One region of the Arsenophonus sp. aPb genome, then DNA from elsewhere that is predicted to be linked to it. Evidence: predicted binding sites of a transcription regulator. Region 1 holds the regulator's gene; the other holds the start of a gene.
The links. Region 1 encodes Fur, which represses iron uptake genes when iron is present. Its sites were predicted from a motif close to ATAATAATGAGAACNACTATCAA; they were not measured.
Positions count from the first base shown of each region.

Region 1 (15,475 bases):
ATGGATCTGGCTGTCACTGATCCCATGGCTTTACGTCTTAATATGAGTGTAGTACTGCAAGAAAGTATTCTGTTTGCAGGCTCAATAGCAGACAATATCCGCTTAAGCCAGCCGGCAACTTCTGACGAAGCCGTGACCCAGGCCGCGCAAATGGCAGGCGCACTCGATTTTATTCAACAACTTCCGCAGGGTTTCAATACCCAGTTAGCAGAGAGGGGGATGAATTTATCAGGTGGCCAACGGCAACGTATAGCGCTTGCCCGTGCCCTGTTAACACAACCACGCATTTTAATTCTTGATGAAGCCACTTCTGCGCTAGATTACGATTCAGAAGCCGCTATCATGAAAAATATGCATTATCTATCTGCTGGTCGAACAGTAATTAGTATTGCCCACCGGCTTAATACCATCCGTCATGCTGATAAAATTTGTGTGATAAATGAAGGACAAGTCGTTGAATGCGATAGCCATGATAATCTACTCAGGTTAAATGGGTTTTATGCTCAACTCTGGTATCAGCAAATAGGATCAAAGGCAAAAATTAACGCTTAAACATGACATAAGTTGCCAGTAAGCTCTCATTTATCTGTTTTACTGGCTATGTCTAATTTCACTTGCTCACTAATAGGCTGCTTTATCAATAGGATATATTTTATCTGATAGTAGCGATAGTTATCTTGCTAGGGTATGATTGTTTTAAGTAACTAGCAAATTTCCATCAACATTTAAATTTATGGCAAAAGAGCAGACTGATCGCACAACCCGGGATCTATTCGCCGATGAACTTAGGCCTGGGCGTCCGAAAACTAATCCCTTATCTCGACATGAACAATTAAAAATTAATAAACGTAATCAATTAAAACGTGATAAAAGTAAAGGCTTACGTCGTGTCGAATTAAAAATCAATGAGCGGGCTGTTGCGGCATTAAATATGCTAGCCCAAGAACAAAAAATAAGCCGTAGTGAACTAATAGAACAAATATTACTGACACAATTAGCAAAGAAAAACCGATGAATTGCAGTTTTACTGGTTTATTTTGTCTAAAACACACAAAATTGACAGAATTATGCAGTTATTTTCGTCAAAATAATGGTCATTTAATTATTTATTAATCAACTGTTATTATCTTTCCTATTACTACTATTAGTAACAATAAGATAACTAAACAACGCAAATTAAAATTAAGAGGTTTATTTACTTTATGGCAATCATAGGTATCTTCTTCGGCAGTGATACTGGCAATACAGAAAATATTGCCAAAATGATCCAAGAAAAGCTTGGCGGCGCTGATATTGCTGAAATTCATGATATTGCTAAAAGCAGTAAAGAGGATATTGAAGCATTTGATATTTTACTATTCGGTATTCCTACCTGGTATTATGGTGAAGCACAGTGTGATTGGGACGATTTCTTTCCGACATTGGAAGAAATTGATTTTGAAGGTAAGCTGGTCGCTATTTTTGGTTGTGGCGATCAAGAGGATTATGCGGAATATTTTTGTGATGCAATGGGAACTGTGAAAGAGATTATTGAACCTAACGGTGCTAGCATTATTGGTCACTGGCCAACCGAAGGTTACCACTTCGAAGCATCAAAAGGACTCGCTGATGACACTCATTTTATTGGTCTTGCCATTGATGAAGACCGGCAACCGGAACTAACCGATGAGCGGGTGAAAAATTGGGTAAAACAAATATCCGACGAGCTAGAATTGCCAGCCATCATCCATAGATAGATGCCAATTTTTTTTGTACATGATAATTCCTGCAAATTGTGTAATGATATTAAGACATATATAATTGTAAAATTAGTTTGAAAGAAACAGTATGCTACTGTTAACAATGTTTTGATATTATTGAATTCACTACTAATGCAACAAGGTAGGATCCGCATGACCGACAACAATAAAGCATTGAAGAATGCAGGGCTTAAAGTAACACTTCCACGTTTGAAAATTTTAGAGGTATTACAAGAGCCAGAGTGCCATCACGTCAGTGCGGAAGATCTCTATAAAAAACTCATTGATATGGGGGAAGAGATTGGCCTCGCAACGGTTTATCGTGTTCTAAACCAATTTGATGAAGCGGGTATTGTTACTCGCCATAACTTTGAAGGCGGTAAATCAGTTTTTGAGCTGACACAACAACATCACCACGATCACTTAATTTGCCTAGATTGTGGTAAAGTTATTGAATTTAGTGATGAATCGATTGAAACAAGACAAAAAAACATCGCCGAACGTCATGGTATTAAACTCTCTAATCACAGTCTCTATCTCTATGGACATTGCTCCAAAAAAGACCATTGTGATGAAAACGACTTGGGGCACCCAGCCCGCAATAGTAAAGAAGAAAAATAACCCTGCCTATCACTGTTTTTGTTATTAATCAATTGAAAATAAAAGGAGAATAGCAAGCGTATTTCTCCTTTTATTTAACCGTAATATTTTACTTTATTGTTCAACCTAAAAATTAGCCCAGATTTTAACAATTTTTTCATTTTACCTTGCAAACAATGAGATATCAGTTGAAAAGTATTATGCCTAACACTGTTACAGCTTATTCAGCTACAAATAATCGCTCATGTATAATATCCTTAAGTATGATACAACAAATAATATATGCTTGGCCTATTGTAGGCTATAGCGCTAACATCTTGCTTGACATGCAGCTTACCCTTGCGGTTCAATTCCCCGCTTACGTAACTCCTTCCTTAAGATACGCTTGATCCACATCGCTAAAGAAGTATCACCATCTTTTTTGGCCTGCTCTTCGAGCTGCTCACGAAATTTCTCCGTAAGACGCATTTGATATTGTGGCGAACGTTTTTCTTTTGGTATTGACATTGGTAATTACCAGATATTATGATGTTTAGATGGTAACCATTATTGTAATGATACAGTCACCATAAAACAACGAAGCCCGCAGGTGCTACCAACACCTACGAGCCTCTCACCACAACATTAACAGGGCTAATGCTATGGCTAGTACCAATAGTATCACAAACACATATCTAAAGCGCTATACATTCCTTCACTATCATACCCATAAGATGGGCTCGAAAAGCCAGTTATTACGTTTGATTTTCATATTGGCGAGAGAAAAAGTGCAAGCCCACGCGATATTGACCACGTTTCCATTATTACTTATCTGTCGTCAATCATTGGGGGTGCACAATGCTGTCTGATAGCAATATTCTTTTTTCCGAATGAGCTAATGTGCTTCGCAAGCTAGATATCTCACATTTGAGTACCGATAATATCCTACAGTTAGCAAACAGCAGCGAAGAGTGTTGCGCTGGATTATGCCATAATTTACATTTTTTGGCGAAAACCTTGCTTTCTTTGGCAGATAATAAAGTATCAGAGTTCTCTCTGGAAAGCCTATGTCAATTAGGTCATGGATTGTCAGCTATTGCTATTTTGCTACCTGCTTTAATGCAACTACAAAAATCTGCTGAACAACAAATTAGCAATATTCCCGAGGATTAATATTAATCGTCGCTTCCATTTTGATTATCAATGGAAGCGTTAATAACGTTTATTTCTCTTTTACGATCCTGCGCGCACGGCTTGAAAGTGTATTCATTACATCAAAGAAATATTTTAACACTTATCAAAATAGGGTCAAAAAGTGGTAGCAACTAGGTTGTCAAACTGCTTGCTGATACAAAGTACGAATATGCGCTACATATCTGCTATGTGCGGCTAAGGCGCTATCTTTTTTCTCCGCTATCTGCGGAATAATATTAACGCTACCAATATGATCAACGGCAAAAAATTTATCCAACTTTGGCACAATATCACCATCAACATAGTAGTGATTAATATTACCCTTAACTTTTTTTAAGTTGGCTAAATTGCTATATTGCGCTAACAAGTCGTTCTGTAAACCTAAGCCAAGTTGAGCGCTGCTAAAACATTCTGCTCGAATAGCCTTTTCTGTAGTAGATACTTTTAGCGCAGAATAAGCCGCTAAGCCTCCGCCTAATGAATGACCGCTGGTTGAAAGACTATATTTCTGCCATTTCTCCTGTTGCATAAGTAGTTGCAAATTGTGCAGTAGCTGGCTAGCTTGCTTATAGCAAGCAGGAATGTCACCAAACACATTATTAATATTCGCATTGCATTGATTAATAAAAGTTCTCGGATTCTTCATATAACGCGGCGCTCCACCACTTACCGCTTCACCACTGGTGGTACCACCAAAAACCAAGCGAATTTCCTGCCTAATCTTATTGTGAAAAATATAAGCAACTAATCCGGTTTTACTATCGTTTAATAAACCATGCTGCGGATACAGTTTTATATTGGTCTTTTTAGATAGGAAGCTGGCCAATTCACGATCGATCCCCCATTGGGTGGATTCTAATGTGGCAAGGTTACGGTTGTACACAAAATCAGCTAATAACGCATCATGATAATGTTGCTTGATGCTGGCTTTATCTAACAGGAGACTTAATTTTTGGCAAGTATGCAACTCATTTAGCGACGTTTTTTGTTGTAATATCTCAACATTACTATTATGGATAGTCTTTAATAGAGAGAGCAAATTGTCCTTAGGGGATATTAGCTGCGACTCCTTAGGCAAAAACACATTTTTTACTAAATAGTTTGAATTGATTAAGTTTGGCATGGCATAACATCCTTATTAATAGCCAATGGGTCAGTTTAATAATTATATTTGCCAAAGAGTGGTTATCTTGTTTTAACCAACTAGAAATCTATGACTAAAAGCCATATTTTTCTGTTTAAAAAAATATACTATCCAAACAAACTCTCTCTTCTTTTTAATAAAAAAAGCATGGTTATCAACCACGCTTTTTATAGTCATTATCAATGATATAATTTCTTAGCTGGCGATTTTTGCCCAACTATCTCTTAACCCTACCGTGCGATTAAATACCAACTGTTCAGCAGTATGATCATGGCTATCGGCACAAAAATAGCCCTCGCGTTCAAACTGATAAGCTTTTCCAGCTTGCGCGGTAATTAAACTTGGCTCAACAAACCCATGCCGAATCACTAAAGAATCTGGATTAATAGCGGCTAAAAAGTCCTCTTCTGCGGCCGGATTAGGCACCGTAAATAAGCGATCATACAACCTGATTTCTGCTGGCAGCGCATGTAATGCACTTACCCAATGGATAACCCCTTTGACTTTACGCCCGTCGGCAGGATCTTTATTTAATGTATCAACATCATAAGTACAATAAATCGTGGTAATATTACCTGCTGCATCTTTATCAACCCGATTAGCCTGTATAATATAAGCATTACGTAAACGCACCTCTTTACCTAAAACTAAGCGCTTATATTGTCGATTAGCTTCTTCACGAAAATCAGCCCGATCGATATAAAGCTCTCGACTAAATGGTACTTGACGGGTGCCCATCTCAGGTTTATTCGGGTGATTATACATTGTCAGCATTTGCTCATCAGCGGACATATTTTCAATCACTAACTTTATCGGATCTAATACCGCCATGGCTCGTGGTGCATTTTCATTTAGATCATCACGAATGCAAGACTCCAATGCTGCCATTTCAACCGTATTATCTTGCTTGGTAACGCCAATACGCCGACAAAACTCACGAATTGATGCAGCCGTATAGCCACGACGACGTAAACCTGAAATAGTTGGCATTCTAGGATCATCCCAGCTTTCAACCCTATTTTCTGCCACTAACTGATTTAGTTTACGTTTTGACATCACCGTATAGGCAAGATTTAGACGTGAAAACTCATACTGTCTTGGATGACAATCAATAGTAATATTATCTAATACCCAATCATATAAGCGGCGATTATCCTGAAATTCCAGGGTACAAAGTGAGTGAGTAATCCCCTCTAATGCGTCCGAAATACAATGGGTAAAATCATACATTGGATAAATACACCATTTATTACCTGATTGGTGGTGCTCGGCATATTTTATTCGATATAACACCGGATCACGCATAACGATAAAAGGAGATGACATATCAATTTTAGCGCGCAGACAGGCCTTACCCTCTTCAAATCCGCCCGCTCGCATCTTGTCAAAGAGCTGCAAATTTTGCTTAATACTGCGATCACGATATGGACTATTTTTACCCGGCTGCTTTAAAGTTCCTCGATATTCTCGAATAGCATCAGGACTTAATTCATCAACATACGCTAAGCCTTTTTTAATCAGCTCAATAGCATATTGATAAAGGTCATCAAAATAATCTGACGAATATTTAACGTTACCACTCCAATTAAAGCCTAGCCATTTCACATCTTCTTGAATAGAGTTAACATATTCAACATCTTCTTTAACTGGATTAGTATCATCAAAACGCAAATTGCATTGACCCTGATAATCCTTAGCAATACCAAAATTCAGACAGATTGATTTCGCATGACCAATATGTAAATAACCATTTGGCTCAGGTGGAAAACGGGTATATACATGAGTATGTTTACCTGTAGCCAAATCTTCATCAATAATCTGGCGAATGAAATTTGTTGGGCGAGTATCTGCCTCATTCATTGTCATAGTTCCTCAATGCAAAAGCATGTTAATAACGCTTTTATCATCTACGATATCCGAATTAGAAACAACCGTTTATTAACACATATTATTAAGCTTTATTGAATTAATAAAAAGCGCATAAAGGAAAAACGGGAGGTTCATAACCCTTCCCGTTTTTATCCATTATTAATTCTACGGTTATTATATCAAATCATAATAATAAAACACATTACTTCAATATATCATAAATTGGCGTTATTCCCGCGATTACTTCACCCGTTGCCACTATTGTCAATCCCTGATAATCATCAATATTACTGATAATAATTGGACTTATCATTGATTTAGCATGCTGCTCTAAGTAAGGTAGATCTAGTTTCAGGATAGGCTGACCTACCTTTACGTCACTATTTTCTACAACTAAACGCTCGCATCCTTGCCCCTTTAATGCCACAGTATCAATACCCATGTGAACGATCACTTCAACACCTTCATTAGTCTCAATACAGAAGGCATGATTGGTAGCAAAAATTTTTACAATCTTGCCCGCTACAGGCGCTAACACCTCACCATTGGTTGGCTTGATCGCTAAACCATCACCGACAATACGGCTAGCAAAAGCTTCATCAGGAACTTCATCAAGGGAATAAATTTCACCACTAACTGGCGCAACCAGCGTTAAAATCGTTTGCCCTATAGGTTTATTTTTTGCTTTTACTGCTAATTGTCGATTATCTTTCTCAACAAAATTTGATGGTGCAACAACCTCTCTTGCAGCAATCCTTTTCATTGCTTCTGCTATCATTTCTGCGCGCGTTCCAACAATAATTTGCACATTGTGTTTATTTAAACGAATAATGCCTGATGCACCCAATTTTTTTACCAAATCATCATTAACAATATCACCGGTTTTAACGCCTAGACGTAAACGAGTAATACAAGCATCGATTACTGTTAAATTATCTGTTCCACCCGCCGCCGCAAGATATTGGTATGCTTCATGGGTAATATCTTTATCACTGATCGTGATATCTTTGTCATAATCATCAACTTCTTGCTCCCCGTTTGTCATTTCACGACCAAGAGTCATTAAATTGAATTTATTAATCACGAAACGAAATATGACATAATACAAACAAAAGAAAATTAAACCTTGGAAAATCAACATATACCAATGCACTGCTAATGGATTATGACTCTGCAGTAACATATCAACTAAACCCGCACTAAAGCCAAAACCCGAGATCCAGTGCATTGCTGCGGCAATATAAACAGAAAATCCAGTTAATAGCGCATGAATGACATAAAGAATCGGCGCAACAAACATGAATGAGAATTCGAGTGGCTCAGTAATGCCAGTAAAAAAGGCGGCGAAAGCACCTGCCATCATGATACCCGCTACTTTTGCTTTATTTTCCGGGCGGGCACAGTGATAAATGGCCAATGCCGCACCTGGTAAACCAAACATCATAATGGGGAAAAATCCAGCTTGATAACGCCCAGTAATCCCTTTTTCGGCCATACCTGCTGCCAACGATTTAGCTCCCGCCAAAAAGTTGGGAATATCATTAATACCCGCCACATCAAACCAAAATACTGAATTTAATGCATGATGTAATCCAACTGGGATCAACAGACGATTAAAAAAAGCATAAATACCGGCGCCTAATGAACCCAAATCTTTAATATTTTCACCAAACACCACTAATACATTATAAATGAATGGCCAAACATACATCAGAACGAAGGACACCAGGATCATCAAAAAAGAAGTCAATATAGGTACTAAACGGCGGCCACTAAAGAACGACAAAGCTTTTGGTAACTCAACACCACTATAGCGATTATAAAGTTCCGCAGCCAATACACCGACCAATATCCCGATAAACTGATTATTAATTTTGCTAAATGCCGCTGGGACCTGCTCACTAGCAACGCCCATGATCATCGAAAAAGCAGTCGGAGAACATAGGGTGGTTACCACTAAAAAACCAACAAAACCGGTTAATGCCGCAGAACCATCTTTATCTTTCGACAAACCATAAGCAACACCAATTGCAAACAGGGTTGACATATTATCTATAATTGCCGCACCTGATTTGAACAATAAAGCGGCAATGGTACTATTAGCCCCCAAGCCGTTAGGATCAATCCAATAACCAATCCCCATTAAAATCGCAGCGGCAGGTAACACAGCAACAGGTACCATAAGAGCACGACCTATTCGCTGCAAATAACTTAACACATTCACTCTGTTTTCCCCTTGAATAACCTCATTGCTGAGTTCTTATGGCTAAATATTATAAATATTCAATTTTTTGCATATATTATCATTAAGTCACTTAGACCTAATTATTTTGCATCACAAATTAAATCAGCTAAAGTTGTGATAAAAGTCTAAATGTCACTCTGTTATTTGATTAAAATAGTGGCTAAACAAAAAATCTTTTTTTTTTGTGAAAAATATCTTATTTTACTAGATTTCAGACGTTAACAAATAGACAATCTTTGCGTTATAAAAACTGAATTAATAGCAAAGAATAATATAAAATCATTAAAATATAGCTGATATGCAGCAAAATTAAGTGAGGTAAAAAAATAATGAGGCTTATTCCTCTAACAACTGCAAAAGATGTTGGTATTTTTTCCGCTAATTATATTGCAAATAAAATTAATCAATTCAATCCAACGGCTGCACATCCATTTATATTAGGACTGCCCACAGGCGGAACACCACTCGCTACTTATCATGAGCTGATTAATCTTTTTAAGGCGGGTAAAGTTAGTTTTAAAAATGTGGTTACTTTTAATATGGATGAATATGTCGGGATCCCGCAAGATCATCCCCAAAGCTATTATACTTTCATGTATGAAAATTTCTTTAACCATATCGATATCACGAAAAATAATATTAATTTACTTGATGGTAATGCAAAAGATATTGATGCTGAATGTAAACGTTACGAAGATAAAATCAAGTCTTATGGTAAAATACATCTATTTATGGGGGGTGTTGGTAGTGATGGCCATATTGCCTTCAACGAACCCGCTTCATCGCTATCTTCTCGAACCCGGATCAAAACGCTAACACCAGAAACCAGACAGGCAAATTCCCGTTTTTTTGACAACAATATTGATCTAGTGCCTAAATATGCCGTCACGGTTGGTGTAGGAACTTTACTTGATGCTGAAGAAATTTTAGTCCTAGCAACCGGTGCCAATAAAGCATTAGCTGTTGAAGCTGCGGTAGAAGGCTCGATTAACCATATGTGGACGATTAGCTGCCTACAAATGCATGCAAAATCAGCGCTGGTTTGTGATGAACCAGCAACCCTTGAGCTAAAAGTAAAAACTTTAAAATATTTCCGTCAATTAGAATCTGACATTATAAATCAATTTGCTAGTTAAATTAAGATAGTAAAATTTAATACTATCGACTAAAAATAGGCTAATAACTCGATAGATTATCCTATTTTTTGTCCATAACAAAAGAGTAAAACATCATGTATGCATTAACCAACTGCATTATTTACACAGGTTATGAAAAACTGGACAATCATGCAGTTATTATTGAAAAAGAACAAATAAAACACGTTTGTCCAATAGCAGAATTACCTCAGGATATTGAAATTCATGATCTACAAAATGCCATTCTAGCGCCAGGATTTATTGATCTACAAGTTAATGGCTGCGGTGGTGTACAGTTCAATGATAATCTAGCAGATATCTCAATTAAGACGCTGGAAATTATGCAAAAAGCCAATGAACGACATGGTTGTACCAGCTTCCTACCTACATTGATCACCAGCCCTGATTCGTTGATTAAAACAGCAATAGAAACGATGCGTGACTATCTGGCCAAATATAAAAACCAGGCATTAGGGCTACATATTGAAGGACCTTACATTAACCCAGTCAAAAAAGGTACACATAATGCCGAATATATTCGTAAGCCTTCGGCCGAAATGATCAACTATTTATGTCAAAATGCTGATGTGATCACTAAAATTACTTTAGCACCAGAAATCGTTGCCGAAAAATATATTCACCAATTAGTTGAAGCAGGTATTGTTGTTTCAGCCGGTCATTCCAATGCAACTTACGAAGAGGCACAGAATGGTTTCAAGGCCGGTATTCAATTCTCAACTCATCTTTTCAATGCTATGCCTGCTATTTCAGGTCGAGCTCCTGGATTAGTTGGCGCTATTTATAATACGCCTAATGTATATGCAGGAATTATTGCCGATGGATTACATGTTCACTGGGCTAATATTCGTGATAGTAAACAATTAAAAGGCGATAAATTAATTTTAGTAACAGATGCTACCGCACCTGCTGGACTTGATCCTAATGGCAATGAAATGGATTATTTTACCTTTGCAGGTAAAACCATATATTATCGTGATGGATTATGTGTTGATAAAAATGGTACATTAAGCGGTTCATCGTTAACGATGTTAAATGCTGTGAAAAATAGTGTTGAACATGTAGGTATTGCATTAGATGAAGCGCTACGAATGGCCACACTTTATCCCGCTCGTGCTATTGGTGTCGACAAAAAACTTGGGAGCATAGAAAAAGATAAAGTTGCCAATCTTATGGTATTTAATCGCGACTTCATTATCCATAAAACCATTGTTAATGGCCGTGAAATCAAACTGTAACGAGCATATATACTGATGAGTCACAATTACATTTTGAAACAAATTGGTAATATTGATTTAGTTAAACAATTAAATAGTGCTGTAGTATATCGAATTATTGATCAAAATGGCCCTATTTCTCGAATTCAGATCTCAGAACAGAGCCAATTGGCGCCTGCCAGTGTAACCAAAATAACGCGCCAATTACTTGAGCGCGGTTTAATTAAAGAAGTCGCCCAACAAGCCTCCACTGGTGGTCGCCGACCCATTTCAATTATTTCTGAACATCACCTTTTTCATAGCATTGGCGTGAGATTGGGTCGTCGTGATTGTACATTAGCACTTTACGCCTTAAACGGCAAAATGCTCGCTGAAGCGCATTCACCATTACCCGAAACCGGCCAACAAGAAATAGAAAATCATTTAATTGCAGCTATTGAAAATTTCATTCAACAACATCAACGCCCTAATCGCGAGTTGATTGCTATTTCAGTTATTTTACCTGGTTTAGTCAATCCACAAGCAGGAATTGTCCATTATATGCCCCATATAAAAGTACATAACTGGCAGTTACTGCGTAATCTGAAAGAGCATTTCAAAATGACCTGTTTTATCGGTCACGACATTCGTAGTTTTGCACTGGCAGAACATTATTTCGGTGCAACACAAAATTGCGCCGATTCAATTTTTGTACGCATCCATCATGGCGCTGGAGCTGGTGTGATTATGGGAGGTGAAATTTTATTAAACAACCGTTACAACCTGGGTGAAGTCGGCCATATACAAATAGATCCATTAGGAGAACGGTGTCATTGCGGTAACTTTGGTTGTCTGGAAACAATTGCAGCTAATAGCGCTATTGAAAATAGAATTAGGCAACAACTTGAACAAAATTATCCAAGCCAATTAAAACCAAATAATTGTTCTATTAAAGCAATTTGCCAGGCAGCAAATAAAAACGATCCGTTAGCAATTGAAGTAATTAAACACGTAGGTCATCATCTTGGTAAAGCAATTGCCATTATTATTAACCTATTTAATCCGCAAAAAGTCGTCATTGCAGGAGAAATAACAGCAGCCGAAAAAGTTCTCCTACCCGCCATGCAAAACTGTATCAAAACCCAAGCACTAAAAGATTTTCGTAATGATCTACCGATTGTTACTTCACAACTGGTACATAATTCAGCGATTGGCGCTTTCGCCTTAACTAAACGTGCTATGTTAAATGGCGAACTTTTGCAACATTTGCTTGAATAGCAATAACGTTGTAATACATCGTTCGATGCTTTTTATTAGCGGGAATATAAAAAATTATGCTGCAAATAACACATTTTTCTTTTAATTAAAAAAATTTTTAATATACAACAGCAATTATTAATCGCTAAAAAGTAGCAGCATAGATACAATATTTTGCGCTAATTTGTTCATTTTCGCTCACTAATAAATAGCTCAATGACTATCACATTTTATCTCAATAAATTAATAAATGCGTTTGGTTGTTAATGAAAATTATCACCACCATTGAAGTAAAAAGCATCGCTTATTTGATTAGCAAAAATAGCTAACTCAATTAGTTTTTATATTTGACATATCAAGCTATTATTATTTGGCAATAACACCGTTATTTTTTGTCGATTTTATCGACAAAGTGATTACAACCCAAACAAACAGATATTTTTCTGCGGAAATCGTAAAAAAATCTGTTGACGATTCGGGGCGATATACGCATAATGCGCCCCGCAACGCCGATAAAGGTTGTGCAAAAAGATGGCTACGTAGCTCAGCTGGTTAGAGCACAGCACTCATAATGCTGGGGTCACAGGTTCGATTCCCGTCGTAGCCACCATAATTTGCGGGAGTGGCGAAATTGGTAGACGCACCAGATTTAGGTTCTGGCGCCGCAAGGTGTGCGAGTTCAAGTCTCGCCTCCCGCACCATTCTTTATAAAAATTGTTTATATCTTGTTGGGGTATCGCCAAGCGGTAAGGCACCAGGTTTTGATCCTGGCACACCCTGGTTCGAATCCAGGTACCCCAGCCACTTTATAGATGTTAGTTAGTTTATCGTTTATTCAGTTGGGGTATCGCCAAGCGGTAAGGCACCAGGTTTTGATCCTGGCATTCCCAGGTTCGAATCCTGGTACCCCAGCCATATTATAAATTTTAACTATTATATCAATTATCCCCGATTGGGGTATCGCCAAGCGGTAAGGCACCGGATTCTGATTCCGGCACTCCCAGGTTCGAATCCTGGTACCCCAGCCATTATTTTCAATCAATTATACAAATCAAAAATACCTAACAGAATTCAAAAAGAATAAGCTAGATGTAAAAAATAATTTTTTATTAACAATAATTTTACTAGCATAACTTCTAAAGGCTTAGTTAAACGTCGCTAAGGGTAAAAATCTCCAAAATAGAAGCACCTGAAAAGTTTTGATTAAAAATTACTTGTTAATTTATTCAAACAATGTGACCTATCATCGCAAAATGACTATCTATTACTTTTATTATTTATCGTGATAGTCCCTTAGGCTGGCAAAAAATTAGTATGTAGCGTTATAAATAGTTAGAGAAAAGAAGATAGATAATATTGAGACAATATGAGAATAACAGATAGATGGTAGATGGTAGATACCAAATTAACAACGCCGCTGAAAAACAGCGGCGATTTACTTCAAACGCATAAAATAAAAAATATCAAAATATAGCTATTAAGATCACTTTAATATGATAGAAATAGACAAAAACATATGCCAAGTTGGACTGCCAACACCAGTAAGGACGATAAACTTTATGAATAAAAACAAATAACTATATAGCAGTATAACACGTGACTCATAAAAGAATAACAAAAATGATGGTTTTTGGATCCATCTCACAATTTAATTAATTTTGACATTCTTCTCTATCTAAAGAACAAGGTGTCACGACACAGCAGTCAGAAAATAGCATAACAACCATCTTTATTTCATAAACCTAAAGCATATTTAAGTACCTTTTTCTTAACGCTACTTAGCTGTTGTACCACCATTAAGGCTAAATTTCGGCCAGCTTTTACCGTCGCTAACTGGGAACTAAATAGTGTATAGATAGCATCCATACCTGCCTGCATCAATTTATTATCTCGCATTCTATCCTGTTGATATATCACTAAAGTTTTTCGATCATAGTAAGGTAATAAATGCGCCTTGGCATCAATCAACACCTTTAATAGACTATCAACATCACGGTAACCGAGATTGACTCCCTGTCCGGCAAGTGGGTTGATGGTATGGGCAGCATCGCCAATCAACGCTAGCCCCTCGTCAACATAACGATTAGCGTGATGGCGGTTCAGTGGAAAACTACCTTTAGCAACAACTTGCAGTGAGCCAAGGCGAGCTGGAAAAGCTGAAATAATTTCTTGCTTCAGTTGCTCCAAAGACATAGCTTGCAGTTGTCTAATTCGGGCAGGTTTATCATACCAAACCAAACAGGCCCAATGATCAAATAAAGGCAAAAATGCTCGCGGGCCAGAAGGAAAAAATTGTTGCCAAGTAATATCCTGTTGTGGTTGTTCCATCTTAACCGTAATAAGCAGACATGATTGACCATATTGCCAACCATTACTACCAATTCCAGCCAAAGAACGCACCTGTGAATGAGCACCATCAGCAGCAATAATTAAATTTGCCAACACTTGCTGATTGTTATTTAAGGTAATTTTCCACTGTTGATGGTGACGCTGCATTGCGGCCAATTTAGCCGGACATAGCAAGGTAAGATTGGGATATTGAGAAAATTGTTGCCATAATGCCAATTGCAAAATACGGTTTTCAACCATATAACCCAGTTCAGGTAAACCCAGACTGCTTGCTTCAAACATTACATGTGTATTTTCCCCTTCCCATGTTTCTAATCTTCGATATGGGGCAACGCGCATATTTAAAACACTATTCCACACACCAAGTTGCTTGAGTAAATCCACGGAAGTACAACTCAGCGCTGAAACACGTAAATCAGGCTGCTCTAACGGATCGAAAGGTGCCGGTTTAGTATGTTCAAGTAACAGGATCCGCCAACCTTCTTTGGCTAATCCAATTGCCATGGCTGCGCCTATCATACCCGCACCAACGACTACAATGTCATAATTTTCATCTACTCTATTCATATCAACTTAGCTATCTATAGTCATCAATCTAATAGTAGGGCTAGTTTTTCTTAAGTCATTTACTAATAATCTATTCTACATACTGGTCAGCGATGCCCCAAACGAATACAATACATATCAAAATTTTCTAATTTAATACATAATGTTTTCAGTATGACAGATTTTGCTGCTGAAAACTTCGG
Region 1 covers NZ_CP123499.1:988,285-1,003,759, reverse strand. The annotation lists gene QE177_RS04280 (type I secretion system permease/ATPase) at 1-552, shown strand, start outside; gene ybfE (LexA regulated protein) at 734-1,015, shown strand; gene fldA (flavodoxin FldA) at 1,203-1,736, shown strand; gene fur (ferric iron uptake transcriptional regulator) at 1,893-2,360, shown strand; gene QE177_RS04260 (hypothetical protein) at 2,673-2,846, opposite strand; gene QE177_RS04255 (hypothetical protein) at 3,219-3,491, shown strand; gene QE177_RS04250 (hypothetical protein) at 3,652-4,635, opposite strand; gene glnS (glutamine--tRNA ligase) at 4,852-6,516, opposite strand; gene nagE (N-acetylglucosamine-specific PTS transporter subunit IIBC) at 6,728-8,749, opposite strand; gene nagB (glucosamine-6-phosphate deaminase) at 9,100-9,906, shown strand; gene nagA (N-acetylglucosamine-6-phosphate deacetylase) at 10,002-11,162, shown strand; gene QE177_RS04225 (ROK family protein) at 11,178-12,398, shown strand; tRNA gene QE177_RS04220 (tRNA-Met) at 12,911-12,987, shown strand; tRNA gene QE177_RS04215 (tRNA-Leu) at 12,994-13,078, shown strand; tRNA gene QE177_RS04210 (tRNA-Gln) at 13,107-13,181, shown strand; tRNA gene QE177_RS04205 (tRNA-Gln) at 13,218-13,292, shown strand; tRNA gene QE177_RS04200 (tRNA-Gln) at 13,331-13,405, shown strand; gene ubiF (3-demethoxyubiquinol 3-hydroxylase) at 14,112-15,293, opposite strand.

Region 2 (15,475 bases), 720 kb from region 1:
GGCTTCAAATCGCCATGGTGCCTTTTCATAGCTAATATTGATTTTTGAGAGCTCAGTTAAGGTCATACTGACTTTATCAATCATGGCTCCACCACCTTGCCAAGGCGGTAAAGCATTTAATAATGCCTCTCTACCATATAAAACACCTATTCCAGTAGGTCCATACAGTTTATGGCCGGAAAAAACATAAAAATCACAATCTAGATCTTGGACATCGATCATTTGATGCATAATACTTTGGGCACCATCAAGTAAAATATGCAACTGCGCTGCTTTTTTTTCTGCACACTGGCGAGCATAGGCAATAATCTGTTTTACTGGGTTAACGGTTCCCAAAACATTGGACATATGGGTAAAAGAGAGTAATCGAGTCCGGCCATCGATTAGCTTATCTAATTGTTCAAAAACTAATTTTCCATCATGATTAATAGGTAATATACGAATATCAAAACCAATCTGGCCAGCAAGCAGGTGCCAAGGAACGATGTTAGCGTGATGTTCCATTTGGCTAATAATAATATTATCGCCTGGTTCGATAAAACTACGGCCATAACTATTAGCAATTAAATTTATGCCTTCTGTTGTTCCTTTAACAAAAACAATTTCTTCAGCATTAGCAGCATGAATAAAATCAGCGACTTGCTGGCGAACATTTTCAACCATCGCGGTTGCTTCACTGCTTAAGCTATGGATCCCTCGGTGTACAGCGGCATAGTGATGACAAAGAAACTGTCTTTCTTTTTCAATTACTTGTAGCGGTTTTTGTGCACTAGCAGCACTATCTAAATAAACCAACGGTTGACCCTTGATTTTTTCTGCCAGCATAGGAAAATCTTTGCGAATGGATGCCACTGAAAATGTCATATTAAATCCCTGCTAAACGCTGCTGAATAATATCCATTACCTTATTACTTACCCCTTCGTTATCAATAGATTCAATGACTTCAGCCGCAAAAGCAACCATAATCATATGTTTTGCATCATTGAGATGAATACCCCGTGAACGTAAATAAAACAGCTGTTCATCATCAATACGGCCTATTGTAGCACCATGACTACACTTGACATCATCTGCATAAATTTCTAATTGTGGTTTGGTATCAATTTCTGCATATTTACCTAATAACAAATTGTTATTTGTCATTTTACCATCGGTTTTAAGTGCCGGTGGTGCGACTTTAATCATACCATTAAAAACAGCTTTACTTTCATCCAGCGCAATCGTTTTATGCAACTGGCGACTTTCACAAAATGGCTGATTATGTTCAAGATAAGTTCTGGTATCAACAATTTCGCTATGTTGTGGCAACAATAAGCTATTAAGCGCTAGTCTGCTACCTGCTCCATTTAACTTCACGCTGGTATGATGGCGAAGTAATGCTGAACCGATAAAAATACCGCTACTTTTTATTTGACTATCTCGCCCTGACAAAATGTCATTATGAGCAAAGTGGTTACTTTGGTTGTTTTCGACACTAAGTTTGATATGACTGAAATGACTATTATCACCAATATTAGCGGTTAACCGGCTGCCCGTTAGATGCGGTTTATCATCAATAGAAACAAAATGTTCGATAACTTGCGATTTGCAATTAGCACCAATCTCTAAATGATAGCGATAATGACTAGTGTTAACATAACCAGCTCGGTTTGTACCAGAGGTAATATTCAATATATAAAGCGGTTTTTCGACCTGCTGATTAGCGGCTAGTTTAATCAATAAGGGTTGAGCGGCTAGACTTTCAGTTAAATAGAGAAATATTTCATCGTTCACGATAGGCGCCAGAGGCTGTGCCAACGTATCTATCATTTTAATTTGATAAGGACCAAAGTTATCGCTACTTAACGTAGGAATAAGATATCCATTAAACAAAACAATTCGCCAGCCATCAATGGAGATAGCCAACTGTTTTAATTGCTTAGCAGTAATTGTGTCAACGTTATCACTATTTAATTGGTATTGCGCGTTAAGTACTTTTGCCAATGGCGTATAATGCCATTCTTCATGGCGAAAGGACGGAAAACCGATTTTTTCTACTTGCTGCCAATAAGCTTGAGCTTGTTTTTCATTCGCTCTTTTACTGGCATAAAAAAGTGCCGCAAAACTTTTTAGCGCCTGTTGATTTAATAGGTTGACTTGACGCTGTTTTTCTACTCTTTCACTGTTGGTCAATAAGCCAGCCATAGCCTTGTACCTCCAGTTTTTTGGCCAATGTAAAATCACCTGATTGAATAATTTTACCTTGATGGAGAACATGAACAAAATCAGGCTGCACATAATCCAAAATGCGCTGATAGTGAGTAACGATGATAAATGCTCTTTCAGCAGTACGTAGTGAATTCACGCCATTAGCCACTACTTTTAGAGCATCAATATCAAGACCTGAGTCCGTTTCATCTAAAATACATAATGCGGGCTCTAACGCTGCCATCTGTAAAATATCATTACGTTTTTTTTCACCACCAGAAAAACCGACATTAACCGATCGAGTAAGTAAATCTTTCGGCATATCAAGCAGTTCAATTTTATCTTCAATAAAATCCTGAAAATCAAACCTATCGAGTGGTGGCTGTTGACGGTATTCTCTGACGGCATTAACGGAAGTTTGTAAAAAAAATTGATTACTTACGCCAGGAATTTCCACTGGATACTGAAAGGCTAAAAATATACCTTCTCCTGCGCGTTCTTCCGGCGATAACTCAAGTAAATTTTTATTTTTAAATAAAATTTCACCCTGCTCTATTTGATATTCTTCACGTCCCGCTAGTGTGGCTGATAAAGTACTCTTACCTGATCCATTAGGCCCCATGATGGCATGTACTTCACCCGCTTTTACTTCTAGGTTTAATCCGTTAAGAATTTGATTACCTTCAATACTGACATTTAAATTTTTAACACTTAACATTTCATTGGCCTTTGAATAACTTAGTATTCTTTTAATAGGAACTATTAACCCACACTATGTTCCAAGCTAATTGCTAACAATTTTTGCGCTTCTACAGCAAACTCTAACGGTAATTCAGAAAAGACATCTTTACAGAAACCATTTACGATCATGGAAATGGCGTCATCTTCACTAATGCCACGTTGTAAACAATAAAAGAGTTGATCTTCACCAATACGAGATGTCGTGGCTTCATGCTCTAACTGTGCGCTACTATTTTTTACTTCGATATAAGGAAAGGTATGCGCACCACATTCAGTGCCGATTAACATAGAATCACATTGGGTATAATTTCTGGCATTTTCTGCAGTCGGTAAAATCTTTACTAAACCGCGGTAACTATTTTGACTGCGGCCAGCTGAAATTCCTTTGGAAATAATAGTGGAATGCGTATTCTTACCAATATGGATCATTTTTGTACCAGTATCAGCCTGTTGATTACCATTGGTTAATGCAACTGAAAAAAATTCGCCCACTGAATTATCCCCTTGTAGAATAACACTGGGATATTTCCAAGTAATTGCCGATCCTGTTTCAGACTGCGTCCAGGACATTTTGGCATTTTCACCCTCACATAAGGCGCGTTTGGTGACAAAATTTAAAATTCCACCAGTTTCACTTTCACCCCCTGAAAACCAGTTTTGTACGGTAGAATATTTTACTTCAGCATCCTTATGTATAATAACTTCAACTACAGCAGCATGTAATTGATAACTATCTCGCACTGGCGCAGAGCATCCCTCAATATAACTAACGTAGCTGCCTTCATCAGCAACCAAGATAGTGCGCTCAAACTGACCTGTCTTAGCAGAATTAATACGAAAATAGGTTGATAATTCCATCGGGCAACGAACACCTTTTGGCACATAAACAAATGTGCCATCAGAAGCGACAGCAGAATTCAATGCGGCAAAAAAATTATCTCGATTAGAAACAACCGTACCGATATATTTTTTTACTAACTCAGGATATTGTTGGATTGCTTCACCGAAAGAGCAAAAAATAATACCCAGTTTTGCTAATTCACTACGATAAGTTGTCGAAACTGAAACCGAGTCAAAGATAGCATCTACCGCAACCGATTTGCCCTCACGTACTGGCACGCCAAGTTTATTGAATGCTTCTTCAACTTCTGTCGTCAGATAATTATTGCTATGGGCATCACTCTCGTCTGCTGATAAATCAGTTTCAGCGTGACAATTTTCATCGCAACCATTACAGGATGGCGCCGCATAATAACTATATTCCTGATAGTTTAAATCAGGATAATAGCCTTTAAGCCAGTGCGGCTCTTCCATACCCAACCAATGTTGATAAGCTTCTAAACGAAACTGTAACATCCAATCAGGTTCATTACGTTTGGCTGAAATGGCTTTGATAATCTCTTCATTGAGGCCTTTAGCTAATTCATCCGTTGCAACTTGAGTGAAAAAACCCTCTTTATAACGATGCTCCGTTAACCATTGTTGAACATCATCACCAATTTCTATATTACGCTGTGACATAATTTAATTCGCTTAAATGCCAAAGCTTTCACCACAACCACAAGCGTGCTGAGCTTTAGGATTATTAAATTTAAATACTTGATTAAGTCCCTCACGAACATAATCAACCTCAGTACCATCAATAAATGGCATTGCTTTTAGAGGTACAAAAAGTTTGGCGCCATTATTTTCAAACAGCAAATATTCTTTGGTTGGATTATCAATCAATGCAATGACATAACCAAATCCTGCACAGCCTGATTGCTTGATATTAAGAGATAATCCTTGACTAGCAGGATTTTTTTTCATTAATTTACGAATTTGAGCAGCCGCTTTATCGGTCATGGTAAGGCCCTGCCAGGTTGTTTCATTTAAAGAAAAAGTATCAACATGCTCTGCCATTATCGACCTCACTAAACTAATATTTTCACTATATTATACTATGTAAGTAACTAGACTTTTTTTGCTTAATACTATATATGGTAATGATAACATTTCTCACTTCAACCATTTATTTTAAGAGGATATTTTTATTAGCGTATTTTTTCAGCAAAAAGTGGCATTTATTTTACTATAATTTCACAATTCCCAATTTATTATATACCTTAACTTATTGATAAATAAATTAAAAAAAACAAAATTAACTAGCAAAGTTATAAATGTTTCAGATGAACAAAAAGTGTTGCAAAAAAATCTACTTTTGTTCTTAATCACGCACAATTAAATTATTGCGGTTGTCAAACGGCAAATACAGCTCAGTTTTAATTGTTCATCAAAGATTTTTATCGACCAGATTTGTTGCCGTCGCCCTAGATGAATCGCACTACATACGCCACGCACTTTGCCTGAAGATACTGACCTAATATGGCTGGCATTAATTTCGCTACCCACCACTTTTTGCTCACCTTGAGTACAGAGATAACCGGCTATCGAGCCTAAGGATTCGGCTAATACCACCGAAGCACCACCATGTAATAATCCAAAGGGTTGCATGGTACGTTGATCAACCGGCATAGTTGCTTCAATCGTATCATCGCTGATACTTAGCATAACAATACCCAAATGAGATAACATGCTGTTTTTACTCCAACTATTAATTTCTTCGAGGGTGTAAGGACGTTGCCAAATCATTTAATAATCTCCAATAATGCTTGTAATGGATGTTTTATTATTTCCTTTTCCATTCGTTTTACTTGACTACGGCAGGAATAGCCGGTTGCTAAACAACGTTTTTGGGGTAATTTTTGTAATTGATTTCCCCAAGATAAGGCATAAATTCCCTTTGAATTTGCCAAGTGTTTAACTTCATGACCATAAGTTCCTGCCATGCCGCAACAGCCAACATTCACATTAATAAGTTGACAACCAAACTGAGCAAAAATTTTAATCCAATGCTGAGCACTAGCAGCAAACAATGACATTTCGGTACAGTGCCCTAATAAATACCATTTTTCAGTTGTTAACTTCGATACGGGCTTTGACGCTAATGCTGTTATCAGCCACTCATTAACTAATTTAACCTCGAAATCACCACGTTTATTACCGAGAATTTGACTATATTCATCGCGATAACAGAGCACTAAAGCTGGATCGATACCGACCATAGGAATTGATAATTTAGCTAAACGGTTAAGAAAATCCGCTGTCTTTTGTGCTGTTTTGGCAAAACGGGTTAAATATCCCTTAATATGTAACGCTTTTCCATTAGCTGAAAAGGGCAATAATATCGGCCGATAACCTAATCTTTCAATTAAATGGATAAAATCAGCAACAACCTTAGCATCATAATAGCTGGTAAAGGGGTCTTGGACGATTAAAACAAATTGGCTGCGCTTCTCTTCTGGTAAACTTTCTAACTGCGACAATGACAGTGATAATGCTGTATGCGCAGCCAATTGTTGTTGTAAGCTGGGCGTAGAAAGCTGGGGAAAATCTGTTAATCCAATCACCCTGTGAGCCAAAGTTTGTACCCACTTTTGCTGTAAAATAAAATTAAACCAACGTGGATGTTTTGCCATTAACGGTAAAGTCAATTCAATATTGGCAACAACATAGTCACTGATTGGTCGCAAATAACGGCTATAATAGAGCGCTAAAAATTTTGCTCTAAAAGTGGGAACATCAATTTTAACTGGGCATTGAGTTGAACACGCTTTACAGGCTAAACAGCCTGCCATCGCTTCTTTTACTTCATGGGAAAAATCATATTGTCCACACTTAGCTCGCAAGGTATGGTATAGGCGTGTTATTTTTTGCGGCCAAGAGAGTTTATAACTATTGATATCCTCGGCAAATAACGCTAGCTTTACGCCTTGCTTAACCTGTAACCTTAACCACTCTCGCATTAAAGTTGCCCTTCCTTTAGGTGAATGAATGCGTTGTTGTGATATTTTCATCGAAGGGCACATTGGACTATTAACATCAAAATTAAAACATAAACCATTGCCATGACATGCCATGACACGCTCAAAAGTTTGCCTTACATCAATAGGGATGATGCGATCATAAGTCCCTCTTTTCACTGTATCGATCGGTATTAACGGACGTTCTACATTAAGCGATGAGCATATTTTGCCTGGATTTAATTGATTAAAGGGATCAAAAGCAGTTTTAATTTGACAAAGTATTTGATAAAGCTTGTCACCAAAAAATTGTCGGCCATAGCTGGAGCGAAAACCTTTGCCGTGTTCTCCCCATAATAAGCCGCCATATTTAGCTGTAAGTTGAACAATTTGATCAGAAATTTGCTTCATTAATACTTCTTGCTGAGGATCACACATATCCATTACCGGGCGAACATGTAATACTCCAGCATCAACATGACCAAACATGCCATAAGCTAAATTATTACGGTCAAGCAACGCACGAAATTCAGCAATATAATCGGCTAAATGCTCTGGCGGCACGCAAGTATCCTCTACGAAAGGTATTGGCTTTGCTAACCCTTTAGTATTAGCCAATAGACCAACCGCTTTTTTTCTCATCGTATAGATACGTTCAATATCTGCTAAATGAGGGCATATTTGATAACCAAGTATGCCAGAATTACCTGCTTGGATTAGCTTATCCAATTGCGAGCATAAACTGGTTAATTGCTGATTAATTTTTTCTTCATTATCCCCACTAAATTCAACAATATTTAATGCTGATATTTTTTTTCATCCACATCGTTAACCAATTTACTTACTGACTGCCAGATAATATCTTGACGCGCTAAAGAGAGAATTTTAGCATCTACCGTTTCTACTTGATAAAGCATTGGCTGCCACCATAAACGGTGCATTACGTAGCGCTGAATCAAATGAGTCATAGTTTATATTAACTAATCGTCTTACTTTAGGTAATGGGGTAATATTTAGCTTAGCTTCGGTAATGAAAGCCAGCGTTCCTTCCGAGCCGGTTAAAATTCGAGTTAAATCAAATTGAGTCATACTATCGTCAAACACGTGACGCAAATCATAACCGGTTAAAAAACGATTTAAACGCGGGAATTTAGCCAGAATTAGCTGTCGCTGCTGACGACAATGTTGATAAACGGTGCGATATATACGGCCAATAGTTGATTGCTGCTGTGAAATACACTCCGCCGATTCAACTGGCATTGGATAGGTTTCTAATACCTCGCCACCCAGTAAAACGGCTTTAATACTCAATACATGATCCGATGTTTTGCCATAAACTAATGAACCTTGACCTGATGCATCAGTATTAATCATGCCACCCAAAGTGGCTCGGTTACTGGTTGATAATTCTGGTGAGAAAAAATAACCGTAAGGTGCCAAAAATTGATTAAGCTGATCTTTTATCACGCCCGCTTCGACCCTAACCCATTTTTGTGACACATCAATTTGCAAAATTTTTTGCATATAGCGCGACAGATCAACCACAATACCCTCAGTCAAAGCCTGACCATTGGTCCCGGTGCCACCTCCTCTAGGCGTAAAGGTTAATGACTGAAATTGTTTATGGCTGGCTAGTTTTGCCAAGAGTTGAACATCACTAGTCGAACGTGGATAGACAACAGCTTGAGGGAGAAGCTGGTAAATACTATTATCTGTTGCCATTGATAAACGTTCAGCATAACTAGTCGTTAAATCACCGCTAAAACCTTGCTCTTTTAATATAGTAAAGTACTTCGTTATCTGTTGACTGATTTGGTGAGAGCGTCCTATACGTGGGATCATGATATTAGTAACTCTTTTTAATTAGTGTTCACTTTGCATTTTATGTACTATCTTTGATTGAGAGTACATACCAGATAAACTTTGGCAATTAACATTTTGTAAACAATACAGTTTCCATTATCACCCTACTTTTATTAGTTACAAAAACATGATTATTGATCTAATAGACAATCGAGAATATCTACCGGTCATTTTTTATAATTAGGCTAATATATGGAAAAAGCGCAATCCCCTAATGATCTACCCAAATTTATATTTAGTATAATTGCTATTTTATTGATGATAACAGCATGTTTTTGGGTATTAAAACCTTTCATACTTGGTTTTCTCTGGGCAGGCATGGTGGTTATTGCAACCTGGCCATTATTTAAAAAAATTGAAGGCAAACTATGGCATAAAAAATGGCTAGCCAGTATAGCGATGACACTAATAGTAATCCTATTATTCGTTATTCCTTTTGCAATCTTAATTGGTAGCATTATACAAAATAGTGGCCCACTAATTGAATGGGCCAAATCACCGGCTGAAATTCGATTACCTGAGTTATTGTGGTTAAAAAATCTCCCCTTTATTGGTAATAAACTTTTTTATGGTTGGCATACACTGGTAGCGAATGGTGGCAACACATTAATTGCTAAACTACAACCTTATGTTGGAGAAGCAACCAGTTGGTTCTTAGCACAAGCTATTAATGCCGGGCGTTTTATGTTTCATCTTATCGTAATGTTACTATTTAGTGCATTACTCTATCTAAAAGGTGAAAGTGTTATATCAAGTATCCGACATTTTGCCATTCGCCTGGCTGGTACAAGAGGCGATACGGCTATTCTACTCGCTGGTCAATCAATCCGTGCCGTTGCATTAGGTGTTGTTGTAACCGCATTAATACAAGCGATTACCAGTGGTATTGGTTTAGCTTTAGCAGATGTTCCTTACGCTGCAATATTAACAATTCTTATCTTTGTATGTTGTGTTGCCCAACTTGGCCCTTTATTGATTATGGTGCCCTCTATAATATGGTTATTCTGGTCAGGCGATACCAGCTGGGCCATTATTATGATTGTATGGAGCATCATTGTCGCAACAATGGATGGTGTACTACGTCCTATCTTAATAAAGATGGGTGCGAATTTATCAATGATCCTGATTTTAATTGGCGTTATTGGTGGAATTTTATCATTTGGTGTAATTGGTCTTTTTATTGGCCCAGTAGTTTTAGCTGTCTCGCATAATTTACTAACTGCCTGGATGAATGAGGTCGAGAAACCAACCAAATTATCAAACAATTTAACCAAAACTAATTTATATAAGAATGATTCTTAAATAAAAAAGATTGTCTTAATTAATATTGTTGTTAATCATTATACTTAAATTATTTGAAAATTGTTCTGTTAAAAATTTACCAAAATATCGATTAATTGAACGTAATTAAATTCCATTAATTTTAACATTAATATGATTAAATAATAATCTTATATAATTACACTTGAAAGTAAAATTTTTATTGAGATAATTCTTAGTGATAAAACCTTAGAGTTATCTTAATATAATGCTTATAGATTAACCTGTTTATGAATTATTAGTTTCATTTATTTTTGGCATTATTATGCAATATAAAAATGATGAAACCTAGAGAATATTGCTGTGTGTAGTCTTTGCCTGTCAGCCCATGATAGGCTTTTTTTTTCTGTATTATTCAATATAATACATAATAATATATTGATTTATAAGAATATTATTGGATTATATTTATAGGGTCTAAAGAGTAACTTTGATAAAATAAGATACTTACCCACAAATATTCATATTTTTAATTAAACCTGAAAAATATTGATTAATAAAAGAACATACATAAATTTTACCTGTTATTAATTTACCGTTCGATTGACTATCTAATACCATATATTATTATTTGATTTTTATTCTATAACAGCAAATAAACCTTATTTTATATCATAATCTGGTCTGTCATCTGTCCAGATATAATTGAACATATAATTTACAAAATTAAACTATATTATTTTTTTTAACCTCACTGAATATAAATAAAATAGTAAAAATAACCTAAAGTTAACAATAAATAAATGAATAAAAAATCATGAAAACAAAATAAAAGTTTGGAATGATACCTTCTGTTTATAATGTAAACAAATATAATTAATTATTTAAAAAACACTATTTTATTATATAATTGAATTTAGATTGAAAAACATATTTATTATCTATTTAACCGTTCAATATATGAATAAAAAACTATAAAAAACTATAAAAAACTATAAAAAACTATAAAAAACAGATAAAAATAACTGATTATTCTAATATCCTATAAAACAATAATTCTAATTTATAAAAATTATTTATATTTTTTCAACCGCTTTTTATGAGAATAATTCTATTTCATTGTTTTTAAAATAAATTTTGCAAATATTTATCATTATTTCACTTTATTACTGTTTATCTATAGAGGGAAAAACTTGATTAACAACAAGACAATAATGATAATAATTATCATTACCATTATTTGGTTATATCTCTTCAATATCAACACACTCAGCCAAAGTAATCTACTTATATGAATAAACTCAGCCAAAGTAATCTACTTAATTCAGATATAAAGCAAATATCAACCCCAGTAATTAATACCATTAATAGCCAACATCTATTGAATCAAAAAGGAATTGCGAATATCTACCATCAAGGTGAAATTTATCAATTACGCCAGACAAGAGCAGGCAAATTGATTTTAACCAAATAGAATTTAATCAACACCAAGCCACCTAACTACTATCAGGCAGCCAACGTTTAGATCTACTATAATTATAGGAACGAATACTATGGATCTCAAGCATAAAACTGCCTTAAAATCAATCGATTACATTAAGTGCTCGCTATATAGTGTACCTTGTATCATCGGACTGATCATTTCGCAACAATCCTGGTCAAAATCAGACGACAAAACCATTATCGTATACGCTGATGAAGCTATGCCTTATATGTCCACTACCGCTAAAACATATACTGTCATTGATACTAGTCAGCCAAAATATCAATATGCATCTGATGCATTAGATTTATTAAAAAAAACGCCTGGACTAAGTCTTTCAGGCATTGGTAGCACAAATGGGCAAACTTTAAACATGCGTGGCTATGAAAGATCTGGCGTTCTCATCACCATTGATGGTATTCGGCAAGATATTGATGCCGAGACTATCACTGGCACATTTCTAGACCCAATATATATAAAAAAAATAATTGCCATACAAGGCAGTAATAGCCTACAACATGGTAGTGGAGCATTAGGTGGGACAATTGCCCTAAAAACAGTTAACGCTCGGGATCTGCTGGCACCAGAACAATCTCATGGCGCTATTTTGACATTAAGCCATAGCCGTAATGATCAGGGATATCAATATGGTAGTTTACTTTTTGGTAAAACACATCATGTTGATGGATTAATGGCCTTAAGCAGACGAAAAAAAGGATCCTCACGTTTAAGTGATAGCTCAATACCCTATAATAAGGAGGATATCCACAACCTACTCGCTAAAGGTAACTGGATGATTACTCCGTCATATATGATTTCAGCTCAATTACGCTATTATCAAAATGATGGAATACAGCTAAAAAATCCAGAAGTTGTCGAACCCAGCAAGTACAAAAATAGCCGTTATGATCGTAATACTAGCCAATATGATATCCAATTAACGCAGAAAATTTATCCTCTTCAAGCAGAAAATTGGCTTATAGATTGGGATCTTTACTACAGTAAGGTGACAATCGAACAAAAACCCATTGATGAGATAAAACGCTCGCTCTTTAGCATTAGTAAGCATGATGAGGAAAAACGCTCGCTCATTAGCAAAGGAAGCAAGATAACTAACTATTTTATCTGGGATCATGATCAATTTGCTACTCACCATTTCAACATTGGTAGCGAATTTAATCAGCAGCAGCAGCAGGCTAATGAACAAGCAGATTTCTTTCCACCAGCAACATTACGTAATATCGCTGTCTGGTTAGAGGACGAAATCCGATTAAACACCTTGCCAATCACATTTTCTATCGGTACTCGTTACTCTAACTATAGAAATGATAGTGATAGATACGATAGCAATCAGGATTCTCAATGGACATCGCGTGGCGCAGTTAGTTTTACCCCAACACACTGGTTGGAACTTTTTAGTTCTTATGCAGAAGGTTACAGAACACCTAGCTTAAATGAAATTTATAATGATTCCAAACACTTCGCGCGGAATTACTTCAAACCAAACCCGAATTTACAACCTGAACGAAATCAGACAATTGAATACGGAGTAAGTTTACGGTTTGATAATAAGTTACTAACTAATGACCGTTTACAATGGCGAGCAGCTGTTTTTGATACTAAAGCAACTAATTACATCAAGACTGAAGTCTATGGCATTATTCCACCGTTAGGAAAAACAATAAGCATTAATACACCATCTGTGGTTATTCATGGTATCGACAGTAGTCTTAACTATACCACTCCTTAGTTTAATGCTGCGCTCGCTTACAATCGCACTCATGCTAAAGATACGATAACAGGCATGAGCATTTCATCAATTCGTCCAGAAAGTTTAACCGCTTCATTGGATATACCGCTGGCTAATAGCGGTTTTTTCTTAGGTTGGGTTGGACAATTTGCCGCAAAAACCAATCGTTCCGGCGATCGTAAAACCGGTAAAGATAAATATTCGCAACCTATTATACAACAAGCGGGGTATGGTGTTAATGATGTTTATATCCGTTATCAAGGTGATGGTAAGTTATCAGGCATAGATACCACCCTATCATTAACCAATGCCTTTAATAAGACATATAGCTCATCATTAGGTGTTCCACAAGAAGGCAGGAATATACATTTTAAAATAAATTATCGCTGGTAATTATTTTTATTATGTCTACTTCTAAGTCATGAGTAATTGATTACTTATTTTACTCATGACAATTAATTTTTATCGCACTCTCTCGCTTTATCCGATCAAAATCTTGTCATAAATAGGTTATTTAGCGCAAAAAACAAACAAAACAGCAAAAATCAGACAATCTACAGCAACAAGGGGTTTATAGAGCCAAAGATTTCTATTTAAGCTATTAGTGCTAGCAAACAGGATTTTAGGTTAACAGACAAGTGAGAAGCAATAATTTATGCCGATGTTTAGCATCAGGCATAGCAGGTTAATGATAGTAATAAATATATGGATCAACACTATATACATAATAAGGAAATGACAGTATGAACGATTCACTTTATAACCGTTACCAGCAAGCAAAACAACAAAATAACCTACAATCGATTGCAGAATCGGCAAACTATTTAAATGTTACAGAAGCAGAATTGATCTATGCATGTGTTAATGCGGATGATGCTAAACGGTTAAATGTAGACATAACACTATTATTACCTGAACTGGCGAATTTAGGGGAAATAAAAGCGATTACCGCTAATAAATATGCTACTCACATCCATATTGGTGAATTTAAAAATGTTCGTTTAAACAACCAGACAGGTATCGTACTTAATCCCAGAGAGCTTGATTTGCGTATATTTCTTGAACACTGGGCAATCAGCTTTGCCTTGACTGAGACATCTTCCGATAATTTACAACACAGTATTCAGTTTTTTGATAACCATGGTAATGCCGTACATAAGATCTATGCTACTGAAAAAACCAATATGGCGGTTTGGTATAAGTTGATTAAACAATATCAGATGACCTCAAATCCAGCATTAAATTTGCGTCCTACTACTGTCCATCCACAACCACCACAAATTAATCAAGCGGTAAAAAAACAACTAGAAACCGATTGGCGTAACATGACAAATGTTCATCAATTTTTTCAACTATTGCAAAAATATAATGTTAAACGACAACAAATCTTCGACGCGGTCAGCGACGAACTTGCTTATCAAGTTGATAATCATGCTCTCTACCAAATTCTACATAGCGCCTTTAATCAGCAAAATGAAATTATGATCTTTGTCGGCAGCCTTGGATGCATGCAAATATTTACCGGATGCATTCAAAAACTAGCCGCTTATCATGACAAACAAAGTGCACTACAAAAAATTAATGTTTTAAATCCAAAATTCTCACTCAATGTAATTGAAACTGGTATTGCTAAAAGTTGGGTAACACGTAAACCAACCAAGGATGGTATAGTCACCAGCCTGGAAATTTTTGATAATCATGGCGATCATATCATTCAATTATTTGGTCAACGTACGGAAGGAGAACATGAACAATTAGATTGGCAGAAGCAAATTTCAACCTTAACTAAAATATAATATCAGGAGTTAAACATAATATGAAATTATGGCTTCTCTCAATCATCATCTCTTTACTCATTCCTTGTTCTCAAGCGAGTGAACGCATTATCACGCTCGGTGGGGATATTACTGAAATTATCTTTGCCCTTAATGAAGGAAAACAGGTTATTGCTCGCGATAGTAGCAGTCGTCAACCAGACTCGGTATTAAAGCTCCCTGACGTCGGTTATATGCGTATGTTAAATGCGGAAGGCATTTTATCGCTATACCCAACTTTGATCTTAGCAAGTGAACAGGCAAAACCCGATTTCGCTCTAAAACAAATTCAACAAACAGGTGTTAAGATAATAAAAGTGACAGGAGCCCCTACTCTGGCAGCCATACCAGAAAAAATTCGTACCATTGCTAATGCTATAGAACAACCTCAAAAAGGAGAAGCGCTCATCAATAAACTTAATGAGCAATTGTCATTAATTAATACGACTCCTCTACAACAAAAAATCATTTTCATATTCAGCCATAATGGCACTGTGCCTCTTGTCGCCGGTCAACGCACTGCAGCAGATAGTA
Region 2 covers NZ_CP123499.1:1,711,236-1,726,710, forward strand. The annotation lists gene sufS (cysteine desulfurase SufS) at 1-864, opposite strand, end outside; gene sufD (Fe-S cluster assembly protein SufD) at 866-2,185, opposite strand; gene sufC (Fe-S cluster assembly ATPase SufC) at 2,160-2,906, opposite strand; gene sufB (Fe-S cluster assembly protein SufB) at 2,951-4,450, opposite strand; gene sufA (Fe-S cluster assembly scaffold SufA) at 4,463-4,831, opposite strand; gene QE177_RS07650 (hotdog fold thioesterase) at 5,150-5,560, opposite strand; partial or broken gene QE177_RS07655 (FAD-binding and (Fe-S)-binding domain-containing protein) at 5,557-8,613, opposite strand; gene ydiK (AI-2E family transporter YdiK) at 8,827-9,936, shown strand; gene hemP (hemin uptake protein HemP) at 11,186-11,368, shown strand; gene QE177_RS07670 (TonB-dependent receptor) at 11,448-13,127, shown strand; gene QE177_RS15705 (hypothetical protein) at 13,182-13,520, shown strand; gene QE177_RS07675 (ChuX/HutX family heme-like substrate-binding protein) at 13,871-14,923, shown strand; gene QE177_RS07680 (hemin ABC transporter substrate-binding protein) at 14,944-15,475, shown strand, end outside.
Region 2: sufA (Fe-S cluster assembly scaffold SufA) is a predicted target of Fur. The motif match lies at 4,909-4,931, and genes of this name have one in related genera.